One region of the Mesorhizobium oxytropidicola genome, then DNA from elsewhere that is predicted to be linked to it. Evidence: riboswitches for the same ligand, from Rfam matches in the RefSeq annotation. Region 1 holds a riboswitch; each other region holds the start of a gene.

The links. A riboswitch is a leader RNA that binds a small molecule or an ion and turns the genes downstream of it on or off. The one in region 1 is predicted to bind thiamine pyrophosphate.
Region 2: it holds a riboswitch for thiamine pyrophosphate, as region 1 does, so the genes downstream of both, thiC (phosphomethylpyrimidine synthase ThiC) here and AC0V8S_RS16855 (YkoF family thiamine/hydroxymethylpyrimidine-binding protein) in region 1, are expected to answer to the same signal.
Region 3: it holds a riboswitch for thiamine pyrophosphate, as region 1 does, so the genes downstream of both, thiC (phosphomethylpyrimidine synthase ThiC) here and AC0V8S_RS16855 (YkoF family thiamine/hydroxymethylpyrimidine-binding protein) in region 1, are expected to answer to the same signal.

What each region holds. Positions count from the first base shown of each region.
Region 1 covers NZ_CM149692.1:3,364,756-3,369,535, reverse strand. Annotated here, with positions in the region: gene AC0V8S_RS16870 (ABC transporter substrate-binding protein) at 1-690, opposite strand, end outside; gene AC0V8S_RS16865 (ABC transporter ATP-binding protein) at 683-1,450, opposite strand; gene AC0V8S_RS16860 (ABC transporter permease) at 1,447-2,268, opposite strand; gene AC0V8S_RS16855 (YkoF family thiamine/hydroxymethylpyrimidine-binding protein) at 2,304-2,912, opposite strand; TPP riboswitch at 2,903-3,015, opposite strand; gene msrA (peptide-methionine (S)-S-oxide reductase MsrA) at 3,301-3,819, opposite strand; gene AC0V8S_RS16845 (glycosyltransferase family 39 protein) at 3,995-4,780, opposite strand, start outside.
Region 2 covers NZ_CM149692.1:3,798,282-3,803,061, forward strand. Annotated here, with positions in the region: gene AC0V8S_RS18920 (aspartate aminotransferase family protein) at 1-920, shown strand, start outside; gene AC0V8S_RS18925 (hypothetical protein) at 944-2,176, shown strand; gene AC0V8S_RS18930 (FkbM family methyltransferase) at 2,173-2,931, shown strand; TPP riboswitch at 3,028-3,143, shown strand; gene thiC (phosphomethylpyrimidine synthase ThiC) at 3,248-4,780, shown strand, end outside.
Region 3 covers NZ_CM149692.1:4,490,325-4,495,104, forward strand. Annotated here, with positions in the region: gene thiO (glycine oxidase ThiO) at 1-365, opposite strand, end outside; gene thiC (phosphomethylpyrimidine synthase ThiC) at 362-2,197, opposite strand; TPP riboswitch at 2,302-2,418, opposite strand; gene panD (aspartate 1-decarboxylase) at 2,523-2,975, opposite strand; gene AC0V8S_RS22370 (beta-ketoacyl-ACP synthase III) at 3,032-4,015, opposite strand; gene AC0V8S_RS22375 (adenosylmethionine--8-amino-7-oxononanoate transaminase) at 4,012-4,780, opposite strand, start outside.

The sequences.
Region 1 (4,780 bases):
GTTTGCCTGCAGATACGCTTCGCTCGACGAGATCAGCGTCGTGTGCTCGTCGGGCACGCCATAATCGGCATAGACGAAGCTGCGCTGCTTGATGCCTTTGAGTTCGGCCTCGACGCCCTCCCAGGTCGAGACCTCGAGCGTGAAGTCGACCGAGCCGTTGGCCAACGCTTCATAGGCGGAGGTGCCGAGCGTCACCGTCTCGAAATTGCCCTTGCCGCCATCGTGGCGGATGATGGTCGAGATCAGCGCGTTTTCCCAGGCGCTGCCGAAACCGCCATAGGTCAGGCCGTCAAGATCTTTCGGGCTTTTAATCTCGCTGCGCGCTGCATTGAAGACCACGCGGCCGGTTTCCGACTGCACCACGGCATAGACGGCCTTCAGATCGGCCCCGGCAGTCCTCTGGGTGAACAGGCTGATTGTGCCGTTGATGCCGAAATCGGCGACGCGGTTGGCGACCAGCGTGCCGGCGCCGGTATCGCTGTAGGGCAGGATGTCGACCTCGAGGCCGGCCTCGCGATAGAACCCCTTGTCGCGGGCGACGAACAGCCCGATGTGGTTGGTGTTGACCGTCCAGTCCAGCGCGACGCTGACTTTTTGCGTGGCCGCGAAGGAGCGGTTCGATCCAGCGATCAGCGGAAATCCGCTGGCAAGGGTGAGCAGCAAGGCCTGCCGGCGCGTCAAGTCAGTCATGGTCATGTCCTTTGGATGGTTGCGGGTTGAGCAAAATGTCGAGAATCTCGGCCTCGAGTGCGCCGGCCTGCTGCGCGGCGGCGCCGGTTGGATCGCGGGGGCGCGGCAACGGCACTCCGATTTCACGCAGCACACGGGCCGGGCGCGCCGACAGCACATAGATGCGGTCGGACAGGAACACGGCCTCGCGCACATCATGGGTGATCAGCAGCGCGGTCCAGCGATGGTGCCGCCACATCTGCTCGAGCCAGCGCTGCATGGCCGCGCGGGTCAGCGCGTCGAGCGCGCCGAACGGCTCGTCGAGCAAAAGCATATCGCGCTCCTGCACCACCGTGCGCAGCAATGCCGCGCGCTGGCGCATGCCGCCCGAAAGCTGTGCCGGGAAATGCCGCTCGAAGCCGGCAAGCCCGAACTCGGCAAACAGCGGCGCGACACGCGCCCGCGCCGCTTTGCGTCTGACGCCTTGCACTTCGAGCCCGAGCGTCGCGTTGTCGAGGATGCGCCGCCACGGCATCAGCGCGTCGCGCTGCGGCATGAAGGCGAAATGCCTGCCATGGTCGTCGAGCGGCGCACCGTCGAACAACATCTCGCCCTCGCCATGCTCGGCACCCGTCAGGAGCTGGAACAGCGTCGACTTGCCGGCGCCCGACGGCCCAAGGATCGAGACGAATTCGCCGGCGCCGACGCTGAGCGAAATATCGGCGAGCACGTCGAGCCCGCCAAACGCTTTGTGCACATGCCGCAATTCGAGCCGGCTCATCCCTGCGCCCCCTTCCCTGCCGGCTGCCGGCCGGCCCGTTCCCAGGGCATGGCGAGGCGCTGCAAGAGCACCGTCAGCCCGAACAGGATCAGCGTGAGCGCGGCACTGACGCCGACAGCGGCCAGAACCAGATCGGGGCGGAAATTGTTCTTGGCGTTGAGCATGTAGATGCCCAGCCCCTTCGCCGCGCCGGCATATTCGGCGAAGATCGCGCCGACCACGGCATAGGTGATGGAGATCCTCAAGCCGGCGAAGAAATAGGGCAGCGCCGAAGGCAGCCGTGCCAGCACGAAGACGCGCCAGCGCCCTGCCCCCATGGCCCGCAACATCTGGCCGATCTCGACCTCGGTCGCCTCGTAGCCCTGTACCAGAGCCACCAGCATCGGGAAGAAGGTGACCAGCGCCACCAGCATGATCTTCGGCGCCAGCCCGAAGCCGAACCACAGCACCACCAGCGGCGCGATGGCCACCAGCGGCAAGGTCTGGCTGACGATGAAGACGGGAAACAGCGCGCGCCGCAGCGGCTGGAAGAAGTCGACCAACATCGACAGCGCGAAGGCGGCGCCGAGCGAGCAGGCAAAGCCGATCAGTGTGGCGCGGATGGTGGGAATGGCGTTGTCGATCAGCGCGTCGCGATTGAGCGTCGCCTGTTCGAAGACGCGTGACGGCGCCGGCAGAATCGTCGGCTTGATGCCGGAATAGGTGGCGTAGATCTCCCACGCCACAAGCAGCAACCCGACCGAGATGACGGCGGGTACAGCCTTGGCAAGGGAACCCACGAGCGGGCGCGACGCGACTGATGATGACACCACGGGCATAACCTTTGACGGGGTCGCGCCGAAGCGCGGCCGGCTTAGACAGCCGACGGGCTGTTGGCCGAAACCGTGACGTCGAGGGTTACGTGCCCGGCGCCTGGCCCGAAGCGGCAGAAAGCTTCGTTCAGTGCCGAAAAGATCGCGCCCGTATCACCGCGCAGTTTGGTGCAGAAATTCTTGGAGCGATCGTAGACGCCGGACTGTTTCAGGAAATCGATGCAGCCATAAATCTCGTCCATGTGGTCGCCGGCGCCCATCACATAGAGCGAGAATTGCGCCGCCGCCGGCTGGCCGGTGGCAGCAGCTTTGCGCACGGCGGTGATGGCGGCTTCCTTGCGTGGGCCGAGCGGCCCGACAGGTCCGCCAAACGCGTCGGAGCGGCAGATCGGATCGTCCGGCTCGCCCGGGCAGCCGCGCGAAATGGCCGCCGACAGCACGCAATGCTTGCCGCTCCGCGCCGCCGCCACGAACAGGTCGCGCAGCGCCGGGAACAACACTTCGGGCGGCCCGACCAGCAAGGTCGAGATGTCGTCGGTCTCGATCCTGAGCCTGTCCCGGTAGGGATCGAGCGCGCCGAGCGCGCCCAGGATGACGCCGACGAAATCGTCGGCCATGGGATATAGGGAAATCTGTGCGCCTGAAAACATAGCCCGCCTCGCTCCGCTGGTATTACCCAGATCAGCTTCTAGGGTCTATGGGCTTGCCGCCCCCGTCTCAGCCCGACCGTACGGAGCACCCCTGTGGATGGGCGCGTTAAAGCACCATTCGAACCGAAGGGGAAGCCGTTTTTTCAGCGCACCGCGCCAAAAGCATTGCACCAGATCTGGGTGGCGGCGGGTCGATCACTGGAGACCCGAGCAAGCCGGCTTCGCCCAACACCGTCGATCCGGCAGCAAGCACCACCTCCACCACACCGGGCGACATGAACTCCGATGCAAGCAAGTCATCGCCATAAACGAAGAAAAGCCGCGGGGCATCCGCCCCGCGGCTTTCTTTGTTTCGACATCGCTTCCCAACGATGCGTTTCGCCAAACGTCAGGACGCGGCCTTCTCACGCACCGGCAGCTTCCAGCCCGGCCTGACGAAATGGCAGGTGTAGCCGTTGGGATATTTCTCCAGATAATCCTGATGCTCGGGCTCGGCCTCCCAGAAGGCGCCGGCCGGCGCGACTTCGGTGACGACCTTGCCAGGCCACAGGCCGGAGGCATCGACATCGGCGATGGTGTCTTCGGCCACGTGCTTTTGCTCGTCGCTGGTATAGTAGATCGCCGAACGGTAGCTCATCCCGACATCGTTGCCCTGGCGGTTGCGCGTCGTCGGATCGTGGATCTGGAAAAAGCGCTCCAGCAGCGTGCGATAGCTGATCACGGCCGGATCGAAATTGATCTCGATGGCTTCGGCATGAGTGCCGTGATTGCGGTAGGTGGCGTTTGGCACATCGCCGCCGCTATAGCCGACACGGGTGGAGATGACGCCGGGATAGCGCCGTATCAGATCCTGCATGCCCCAGAAACAACCACCGGCAAGCACTGCGCGTTCGATCGAAGTCGCCATGTCACGTCTCCTCAAAAGGCAATTCCATTCGCGTAGCGGTTTCCCGTCCGGAATTGCGCAGACAAAATTGGATTTCCCAATAAATGGGCATTGTCGCCTGCTTCGTCCAGTCGCATGGAGACGAACGCAGCCATGCGCGAACGATATTACGACGCGGCTAAGGGATCGAACCGCTTCAATTACGCGGATGCCGGGTCCGGCTGTCGGCGTCAAGCGGCAGATACCGCGTGCCAGGCGGAATGGCGGCAAAGCTGATTGCCACAGGCGGCGCCGTGCGCGACCAGTTGAAAAGAACGGTCTTGACCGGCAGGTTGCCCAGCCATGTCCGCAACTGCGGCGGCATGCCATGCCCAGGCCAAACCATCAGCATGCCGTGGTCGCGCAAGCGCTGCCTGGTGATCCAGGGCGCGAACCGGGTATCGAGGTCGGTGAAGATCGACGGCTTGTCATAGGCATTGAGGCCCGCGAGCATGGCCAATTGGGTATCGCCGCCGACAATGTCGAGCCGGCCGGGCGCGGCCGCATGCCAAACCGCCTCGGCCTCGTCCGAGATCGGCTGCGCCGGCCAGCAGACGGCGTCGAGGCGCCCCCGCACATTGCAGCCCGTCCAGCGGAGGGTCGCATAGGCGCCCGACATGGTGACGATGCAGAGGAAGGCACAGATCGCCAGCCTTCGCATCTCGATGGCGCCGAGCCGGTGGCCGAGAAAGGCGAGCACCGTAACACCGACAAGATTGTACATCGGCGCCCCCCAGGACTCGCCGGTGCCGGTGAACAACGAGGCCACCATGATCAGGGTCGCCGGCCCAAGCCCCATCCACACGAGATAGACCAGAATGCCGCGTTCGACGGGAGCTTCCGGAGCGGGCGAGCGCCGCAGCAGCCCCGATATCGCCAGCACCAGGAGGAAGCCTGAGAGCCCGGCCAGTTGGACGCCGATATAGTAGAGGCGCGCGCGGTG
Region 2 (4,780 bases), 430 kb from region 1:
GCAAAACCAAGGGCGTGCTGGGCATCACCGACGGCCAGCTCTACCGTGCCGACTTCAAGATGGCCAACAATACGGTGCGCATTCCGTTCGGCGATATCGAGGCCGTCGAGCGCCTGTTCCGATCCGATCCGGAGGTCGGCGTCATCGTGCTCGAAACCATCCAGGGCGGCGGCGGCATTATCCAGGCACCAGCCGAATACTGGCAGAAGCTGCGTGCGCTCTGCGACCAGTATGGCGTGCTGTGGGTGGCCGACGAAGTGCAGTGCGGCTACGGCCGCTCGGGCCGCTTCTATGCCTTCGAACATTACGGCGTGGTTCCCGACGTGACTGCGCTGGCGAAGTCGCTTGGCGGCGGCAAGGCAGCGGTCGGCGCGATGATCGCCAGGCGAGATGTCTACATGAAGGCCTATGGCACGCCAAAGACGGCGATGATCCATGCCATGGCCACCTTTGGCGGCATGGGCGAGGCCTGCGTCACCTCGATCGAGGGCCTCAACGTGCTCTATGACGAGGGGCTGATCGACAACGCCGCCGTTACCGGCGATTATTTGCTCGCGCGCCTGCAGGCGCTTAAGGACAAATATCCGAAGATCATCAAGGATGTGCGCGGCAAAGGCTTTATGGTCGGCCTTGAGTTCCACGACTTCTCGCAGACCTTGCCGATGGTGCTGCGCCCGATCGTAAGCGTGCTCGACGACAAGCTGAAGGGCTCGCTGTCCGGCTTCGTCGGCGCACTGCTCTTGCGCGACTACGACGTGCTCGTCGCCTTCACCGAATACAACCGCAACGTCATCCGGCTCGAGCCGCCGCTGATCTGCCAGCGCGAGCATGTCGACCGCTTCGTCGATGCCTTCGACAGTCTTTTGTCGCGCGGCATCGTGTCGATCGTGAAGGATTTCGTCAAAAGCCAAGTCCGTTAAAAACGAAAGTCCGTTGAGCAACGATGCTGACCAAGTCACCCGCTCCGCAGAACATGCTCGACCGCCTTGTCCAGGCCGGTCTGGCGTGGGGCGAGGGGAGTTATGCGCGGCTGGCCGCACCGATCGGTGCGGCGGCCTTCGCGCTCTACATCCTTCTGACGGCATTCACGGCATGGGTGATGCCCGACGCCAATTGGGACATGCTGCCCTATCTCGCAATATCGGAGGAAGGCAGCTATCCCGATGTGCAGGCGCTGCATGATTACGCCTACAGCACCGTCAAATCAGGCGTGTCGGCGGGAGATTACAAAGCGCTGACCGACGATGGCGGCGGCTTCCGCAGCCACATGACGGAGAATGCCGCCGACTTCCATTCTCTGCTCGGCATGTACCGAATAAAATTCCTCTACGCCGAGATCCTGTCGACGCTGAGCGCGGTGATGTCGCCGGTCGAGGCGATGCGCCTGGTGCAGCTGTTTTCGGTGCTGTTGTTCGGCGCGATCGCGCTGCTCTGGTTGCGCTCTGAAAAGGCCTTGGCGCTGGCGCCGGTGGTCGGTGCGGTCCTGATCATGGCTGGTTTGGGCGATGCGGCGCGGGCCTCGACGCCGGACCTGCTGACGTCGGCGCTGCTGCTCGGCGGGCTCTACGCCTATGTCAGAGGCCGCGAGGTGGCGACGGCGATCTTGCTCTTCCTCGCTTTCATGGCGCGGCCGGACAATATTGTTTTCCTTGCCGTTTTCGCGGTGCTGCTGGTCGCTTTCCGGCAAAAGGCCTGGGGCGCGCTGGCCGGCTTTGCCGCGTCCTTCGTCGCCTATTTCGCCATTTCGCACTGGGCCCATCATCCCGGCTGGTGGCCGCATCTGTGGTTCTCCAGCATCGAGCAGCACTACAATATGGACGGCTTCGAGCCGGCGTTTTCGGTCACCGCCTATCTCAGGGCGTTTGCGGCCTCGCTGCTGCGTGCCGTCAATCTGAACAGCTGGGTCGGTGTTTCGGTGCTGGCACTGGCCGGCTGGTTCGCCGCCAGCCGCGCCGGCTTCCGCCTCGACCGCCGCGCCGGCATTTTGTTCGCGGCGCTGGTGCTGGGGGCACTGGCCAAGTTCACGGTCTTCCCGATCCACGACACGCGCATCTATTTTCCACACCTGATCCCGCCCTTCCTGCTGCTGGCGACGCCGTTCATGGCGCTGTGGGCAGCGGTGGCGCGCGGCCAGCATCGCGCCGCCTTGCACATCATTCCCGGAGACAAGCCATGAGTTCGCTATCCAATCTGGCGCGCATCGCCTTGTCGCTCGGCCTTCCCTCAGGCCTGCTCGATCGAGGGCCTTCGCTGCGCGGTACGAAATTCCTGGCCAAGGCGGCGCTGAAGGCACGCTTCGGTGGGGCAGGGCAGCCGTTCCAGATGGTCAATGTCGGCGCTTGCGACGGCGCGCTGTTCGACGACGTCACGCCATGGCTGCACAGGATATCCGGCGCCCGCGCCATGCTGGTCGAGCCGATCCCGTACAATCAGAAGCGGCTGCGCGCCAACTATCCCGACACGAACCGCTTCATCATCGAGCCGGTGGCCGTCACCAAGGCGAAAGGCACGATCACCGTCCACACCTTCGATGCCGCCGCGCTCGAGGCGGGCACGCTGCCGATCGAGTTCATCGGCTGCTCCTCGGTTACCGACACCAATCTGATGTCAGGCAAGAACGCCTGGGGCGAGGCCGACGCGAACTTCAACAAATTCGCGCCACACCTGAAAGACATCGAGGTGCCCTCGGAAACGCTGCAGACCTTGCTCGATCGCAACGGCATCAGCCACATCGATGCCTTCCTCGTCGATTGCGAAGGCGCCGACTGGATCGTCTTCGAACAACTCGACCTCAAACGCTATCGTCCGGGCATGATCAAGGTCGAGGTTGGTGCGTTGCCGGCCCCGGAGATCGGCCAGGTCGTGGTCAAACTGAAGACGGCGGGTTACCAGGTCGGCTTCCAGGCCGAGGATATCTGGGCCTTCGCCTGAGCTTCGCCGCCGACCTTCGTCCACAACAGCAATCAGTCCCGGTTGCCGCGCCGGCCAAATGCGCTTGACAAAATAGCGCCGGCCCATTCAACTTGGAGCATTCACCAGGGGAGTCCCGGCAAGGGGCTGAGATACTGCTGGCTTCGCGGCGCAGTGACCCGTTGAACCTGATCCAGTTCATACTGGCGTAGGGACGGTGCAAGCGCTTTGCGGGAGTTCACGCCCGAAGTCCTGTTTTTCAAGCAGGGCGACCGAAGCGTCTCATCCTTCCGGCACAGAACTGGGTCTCCAATGCAATGAGCAAAGGAGCCTCAAGATGAATGCCCTCACCCCAGCCGTCTCGACGGGACCGCTGCCTGCCTCACGGAAAATCCACAAGTCCGGCGTCCTCCATCCGCACATCAGGGTGCCGATGCGCGAAATCTCCGTCCATCCGACGGCAGGCGAACCGCCCGTCACCGTCTACGATCCGTCCGGCCCCTATACGGACCCGACTGTCGAAACCAGCATCGAAAATGGCCTCGCCCGGCTTCGCCACGAATGGATTACGGCACGCGGCGATGTCGAGGCCTATGACGGCCGCCATGTTCGGCCCGAAGACAATGGATTCGCCGTGGGCGAGCGCCTGACGCCGGAATTTCCGGTCCGCAACCGGCCGCTCAGGGCCAAGGCTGGCAAGGCAGTGACCCAGCTTGCCTACGCGCGCGCCGGCATCATCACGCCCGAAATGGAGTTCGTCGCCATCCGCGAGAACCTTGGACGCGAGATCATGCGCGGCAAGCTGCCGCGCGACGGTGAGAGCTTCGGCGCGGCTATTCCCGATTTCGTCACGCCGGAATTCGTGCGCGACGAGGTGGCGCGCGGGCGGGCGATCATTCCAGCCAACATCAATCATCCCGAGAGCGAACCGATGATCATCGGTCGCAGTTTCCTGGTGAAGATCAACGCCAATATCGGTAACTCGGCGGTCACCTCATCGATGGCCGAAGAGGTCGAAAAAATGGTCTGGGCGATCCGCTGGGGCGCCGATACGGTGATGGACCTGTCGACCGGCCGCAACATCCACAACATCCGCGACTGGATCGTTCGCAATGCGCCGGTGCCGATCGGCACGGTGCCACTCTATCAGGCGCTCGAGAAGGTCGGCGGCATTGCCGAGGACCTGACCTGGGAGGTGTACCGTGACACGCTGATCGAACAGGCCGAACAGGGGGTTGACTATTTCACCATCCACGCCGGCGTGCGGCTGCACTACATCCCGCTGACCGTTGACCGGGTCACGGGCATCGTGTCTCGCGGCGGTTCGATCATGGCCAAATGGTGCCTGCACCATCACCGGGAAAGCTTTCTCTATGAGCATTTCGCGGAGATATGTGACATCTGCCGCGCCTATGACGTGTCCTTCTCGCTAGGCGACGGCCTTCGTCCCGGCTCGATCGCCGATGCCAACGACGCGGCGCAATTCGCCGAGCTGGAAACGCTCGGCGAGTTGACGCAGATCGCCTGGGCAAAGGACTGCCAGGTGATGATCGAGGGCCCCGGCCACGTGCCGATGCACAAGATCAAGGAGAACATGGACAAGCAGCTCGCCGTCTGCGGCGAGGCGCCGTTCTATACGCTCGGACCGCTGACGACCGACATCGCGCCGGGCTACGACCACATCACCTCAGGCATCGGCGCGGCGATGATCGGCTGGTTCGGCACCGCCATGCTCTGCTACGTCACGCCGAAGGAGCATCTCGGCCTTCCCGATCGCAACGACGTCAAGATCGGCGTGATCACCTACAAGATCGCCGCCCACGCCGCCGATCTGGCGAAGGGCCATCCGGCAGCAAAAGTCAGGGATGAT
Region 3 (4,780 bases), 1.1 Mb from region 1:
GCGAGGTCGGGTTCCAGGAGCGCAATTTCGTTTTCATCGACACGCCGATGCCCCGACGTGCGACTTGCGAACCGGTCAAGCTCTCCGGCATCACGCGGCGCGGCCACGACCAGTGTCCCGGCCCGTGTCACCTGACCCGACAGCACCGCATCCCACCAGTCGGCAGCGTCGCGTCCGAGATCCAGCACCGGCTGCTCCGCGCTTTCACGCTCGCACCATGGCGCCAGCATGCCGCCGGCGAACCACGACGCATTGCCGCCGATGCCATGCCGGGTCTCGACGACGGTCACCGCCGCGCCTCGGATGGCGAGTTCGAAAGCGACGGTGATGCCGGCAACACCGGCCCCTTTGACGAGCACCCTCATGATGGTTTGGGAGCCTCTGGCACGACCGGTACGCCGGTCTCGTCCGCCGGCATGTAGAGATCGCCGCCCTCGCGGTATTTCGCCGCCATCGCCGCCATGCCTTCCTTCTGCGCTTCGGCACGAATGTCGTGGGAAATGCGCATGGAGCAGAATTTCGGCCCGCACATCGAGCAGAAATGTGCCAGCTTGTGCGCCTCCTCGGGCAAGGTCTGGTCGTGGAAGGACCGTGCGGTTTCGGGGTCGAGCGACAGGTTGAACTGGTCCTCCCAGCGGAACTCGAAGCGCGCGCGGGAAAGGGCATCATCTCTGACTTTCGCCGCCGGGTGCCCCTTCGCCAGGTCGGCGGCATGCGCGGCGATCTTGTAGGTGATCACGCCAATCTTGACGTCGTTGCGATCGGGAAGGCCGAGATGCTCCTTGGGCGTGACATAGCAGAGCATGGCGGTGCCGAACCAGCCGATCATGGCAGCACCAATGCCTGAAGTGATGTGGTCATAGCCCGGCGCGATGTCGGTGGTCAGCGGTCCAAGCGTGTAGAAGGGCGCCTCGCCGCAGACGGCGAGCTGCTTGTCCATGTTCTCCTTGATCTTGTGCATCGGCACGTGGCCGGGACCTTCGATCATCACCTGGCAATCCTTCGCCCAGGCGATCTGCGTCAGCTCGCCGAGCGTCTCCAGTTCGGCGAATTGCGCTGCGTCATTGGCATCGGCGATTGAGCCGGGACGAAGACCGTCGCCGAGCGAGAAAGACACGTCATAGGCGCGGCAGATGTCGCAGATCTCCGCAAAATGCTCGTAAAGGAAGCTCTCCCGGTGATGGTGCAGGCACCATTTGGCCATGATCGAGCCACCGCGCGAGACGATGCCCGTGACGCGGTCAACGGTCAGCGGGATGTAGTGCAGCCGCACGCCGGCGTGGATGGTGAAATAGTCGACGCCCTGTTCGGCCTGCTCAACCAGCGTGTCGCGGTAGACCTCCCAGGTCAGGTCCTCGGCGATGCCGCCGACCTTTTCCAGCGCCTGGTAGAGCGGCACGGTGCCGATCGGCACCGGCGCATTGCGCACGATCCAGTCCCGGATGTTGTGGATGTTGCGGCCGGTCGACAAATCCATCACCGTATCGGCGCCCCAGCGGATCGCCCAGACCATCTTTTCCACTTCCTCGGCCATCGACGATGTGACGGCGGAGTTACCAATATTGGCGTTGATCTTGACCAGGAAATTGCGGCCGATGATCATCGGCTCGCTCTCGGGATGATTGATGTTGGCTGGAATGATCGCCCGCCCGCGGGCCACTTCGTCGCGCACGAATTCCGGCGTGACAAAATCCGGTATCAATGCGCCGAAGGCTTCGCCGTCGCGTTGCAGCTTGCCGCGCAGGACCTCGCGGCCGAGGTTCTCGCGGATGGCGACGAACTCCATTTCGGGCGTGACGATGCCGGCGCGCGCATAGGCGAGCTGTGTCACCGCCTTGCCTGATCTGGCCCTGAGCGGCCGGTTGCGGACGGGAAATTCCGGTGTCAGGCGCTCGCCCGCCGCGAATCCGTTGTCTTCCGGCCGGACATGGCGGCCGTCATAGGCTTCGACATCGCCGCGTGCCGTAATCCATTCATGGCGAAGCTGGGCGAGGCCCTTTTCGATGCTGGTTTCGACGGTCGGGTCGGTATAGGGGCCGGACGGATCATAGACGATGACGGGCGGCTCGCCGGCTGTCGGATGGACGGAGATTTCGCGCATCGGCACCCTGATCTGGGGGTGGATGGCACCGGGCTTGTGGATTTTTCGTGAGGCGGGCAGCGGTCCCGTCGACACGGCGGGGGTGAGGGCATTCATCTTGAGGCTCCTTTGCTCATGCATTGGAGACCCAGTTCTGTGCCGGAAGGATGAAAAGACGCTTTTGTCGACCTGTTCAAAACAGGACCACGGGCGTGAACTCCCGCAAAGCGCTTGCACCGTCCCTACGCCAGTATGAACTGGATCAGGTTCAACGGGTCACTGCGCCGCGAAAGCCAGCAGTATCTCAGCCCCTTGCCGGGACTCCCCTGGTGAATGCCTTAAGTTGGACGGGCCAGCGCAATCTTGTCAAGCGCATTCGGGCGCCTTCGACCGGCCGCCAATGAAACCCAGCATAAAACCCCCGCATGCATCGGGGACAAAATCACGCTCCTGAAACCAGGGCGGGAATGGCCAAAGCCGCATTCGCCTCGTCGAGGATGGAAAACCTGTACCGGCCATGTGCGTCGAGATCGACCGAGTAGCTCAGGCGGTCACGTATGTGGTTGTGCTGGTCAAAAGTGACGATCCTCGGTTTCAGCGAGGTGATCTGCGCTTCGTCCAGGTAGATGGAGTTGCAGACAATGATCTGGTCGTCTGGCTGGCAGGTGCGGGCGGCAGCACCGTTGAGGATGCAGCACCGCGAGCCGCGCTCGCCCAGAATCACATACGTTGAAATCCGCGCACCGGAATTCTTGTTCCATATCTCCACGAATTCCATCGGCAGTATCCCGGCTGCTTCGCAGTGGTCAGGGTCCAGCGTTATCGAACCGTGGTAGTTGAGGTTTGCTTCGGTGACGTGGATACCGTGCAGCTTGCCGGCGACTATTTTTCGCATTGCTCTGTTGCCCCATAGATCATTCATGATCCGTCCTGGCGCGCTCGCTTGGTCGGCTAAATGCCGACGACGAGAGCACCACCGCTAAGACCCGCACCCGCCGCCGCCAGAAGAATCTTCTCACCCGACCGAAATGGCTCCGTCTGATGGACCAGCGAGAGCGAGAGCGGGATCGTTGCTGCGGAAGAATTGCCGTAGTCGGCGATCGTCTTAACGGTTACATGATCCGCTATGCCAAGGTTCCTCCCGACCGCATCGAAGATGCGGGCATTGGCCTGATGCGGCACGAACCGATCGATGTCCTGCGGCCGCGTCCGGGCTGTGGCCAATGCATCCTGCGAGCAGGCGGTCATCATCTCGACGGCCTTGGCGAACACTTCGCGGCCGTCGGTCATCGTCATGCGGGTTTGCCCGAGGTCGAGGTCGCCATGGAACGGGATGTTGCTTCCGCCCGCCGGGATCTGAATCAGCCCGTAGCGCGAGCCGTCCGAATCCACCGAGGCTCCGAGAATCCCCCGATCAGCATCCTCGCACGGACCAATCACCAGGGCGCCGGCGGCATCGGCAAACAGCACGGCGCTGGCGCGCTCGGCCGGGTTGATGCGGCGGCTGAGGATGTTGGCGGCAATGACGAGGGCCGCTTTGCCGTGCAGCTGGGTGAATCCATCCGCGAACATCAGCGCATAGATGAAGCCGGCGCAGGCGCCGGTCAGGTCGACCGCTCCGGCTCGGCCGAGTCCGAGCCGGTGTGCGACCAGCGGCGCGCTTGGCGGCAGAAGGTGGTCGGGCGTCGAGGTGGCAAGCAACAGCAGACCGATGTCGCTGCGGTCGATGCCGGCGTTCGCCAGCGCCATGTCGCCGGCATGAGCGGCAAGGCCAGACAGCGTGTCTTCGTCCGTTGCCCAGAAGCGCGACAGTATCCCGGTACGCCGCTCGATCCAGCCCGGCTCGAGGCCGAGATTGCTCTCGATCTCGGCATTTGGCACTTTGCGACCAGGCGCATGATGGCCAAACCCGAGAATGCACGACGACCTGCTCATGGCCTCGAACCGAAGCGTTCGCCGGCCTCCTCGATGGCGTCATGGAGTCCGTCCAGTTCCTCGCCGGTGATGCAATAGGGTGGCAGAAGATAGAGGACATTGCCAAGCGGGCGCACGAGCAGGCCGCGCTCGAGGAAAAAAGCGCGCAGTTTCGGTCCGATCTCGGCCAGATAGCCGGCCGAGCCGGTGCGCAGATCGAGGGCCGCGATCGTGCCGGTCGTCCTGCTGTCGGCGAAGTTGGCATTGTCACGAAAGCGCCGAAGCCCGGCGGCCTGCATCGCACTCAACGCCGCGATCCGCTCGGCCACGGGCTCGTCGCGCCAGATCTCGACATTGGCGAGTGCGGCCGCACAGGCAATTGGATTGGCGGTGTAGGAGCTCGAATGGAAGAAGGTCTTCTTCCGGTCCTCGGAATAGTGAGCCTGGAAGATGGCGTCGGTGGCAAGCGTGGCCGCCAGCGGGATCACGCCACCAGTCAGGCCCTTCGAGGTGCACAGGATGTCTGGAGAGATGGATGCCTGCTCGCAGGCGAACATGGTTCCGGTTCGTCCCCAGCCTGTCATCACCTCGTCGGCGATCAGCAGCGTGCCGGAGGCTTCGGCAATCTTCTTCAATTCGGTCAGAACCGAAGCCGGGTACATCAGCATGCCGCCGGCACCAAGCACCAGCGGTTCGACGATCAGCGCGGCGGCGCACCGGTCGCGGCTGACGGCCTCGAAACGATCCAGCGTTTCCTGTTCGTGCCCGGCGGCCGGGAAGGGGATG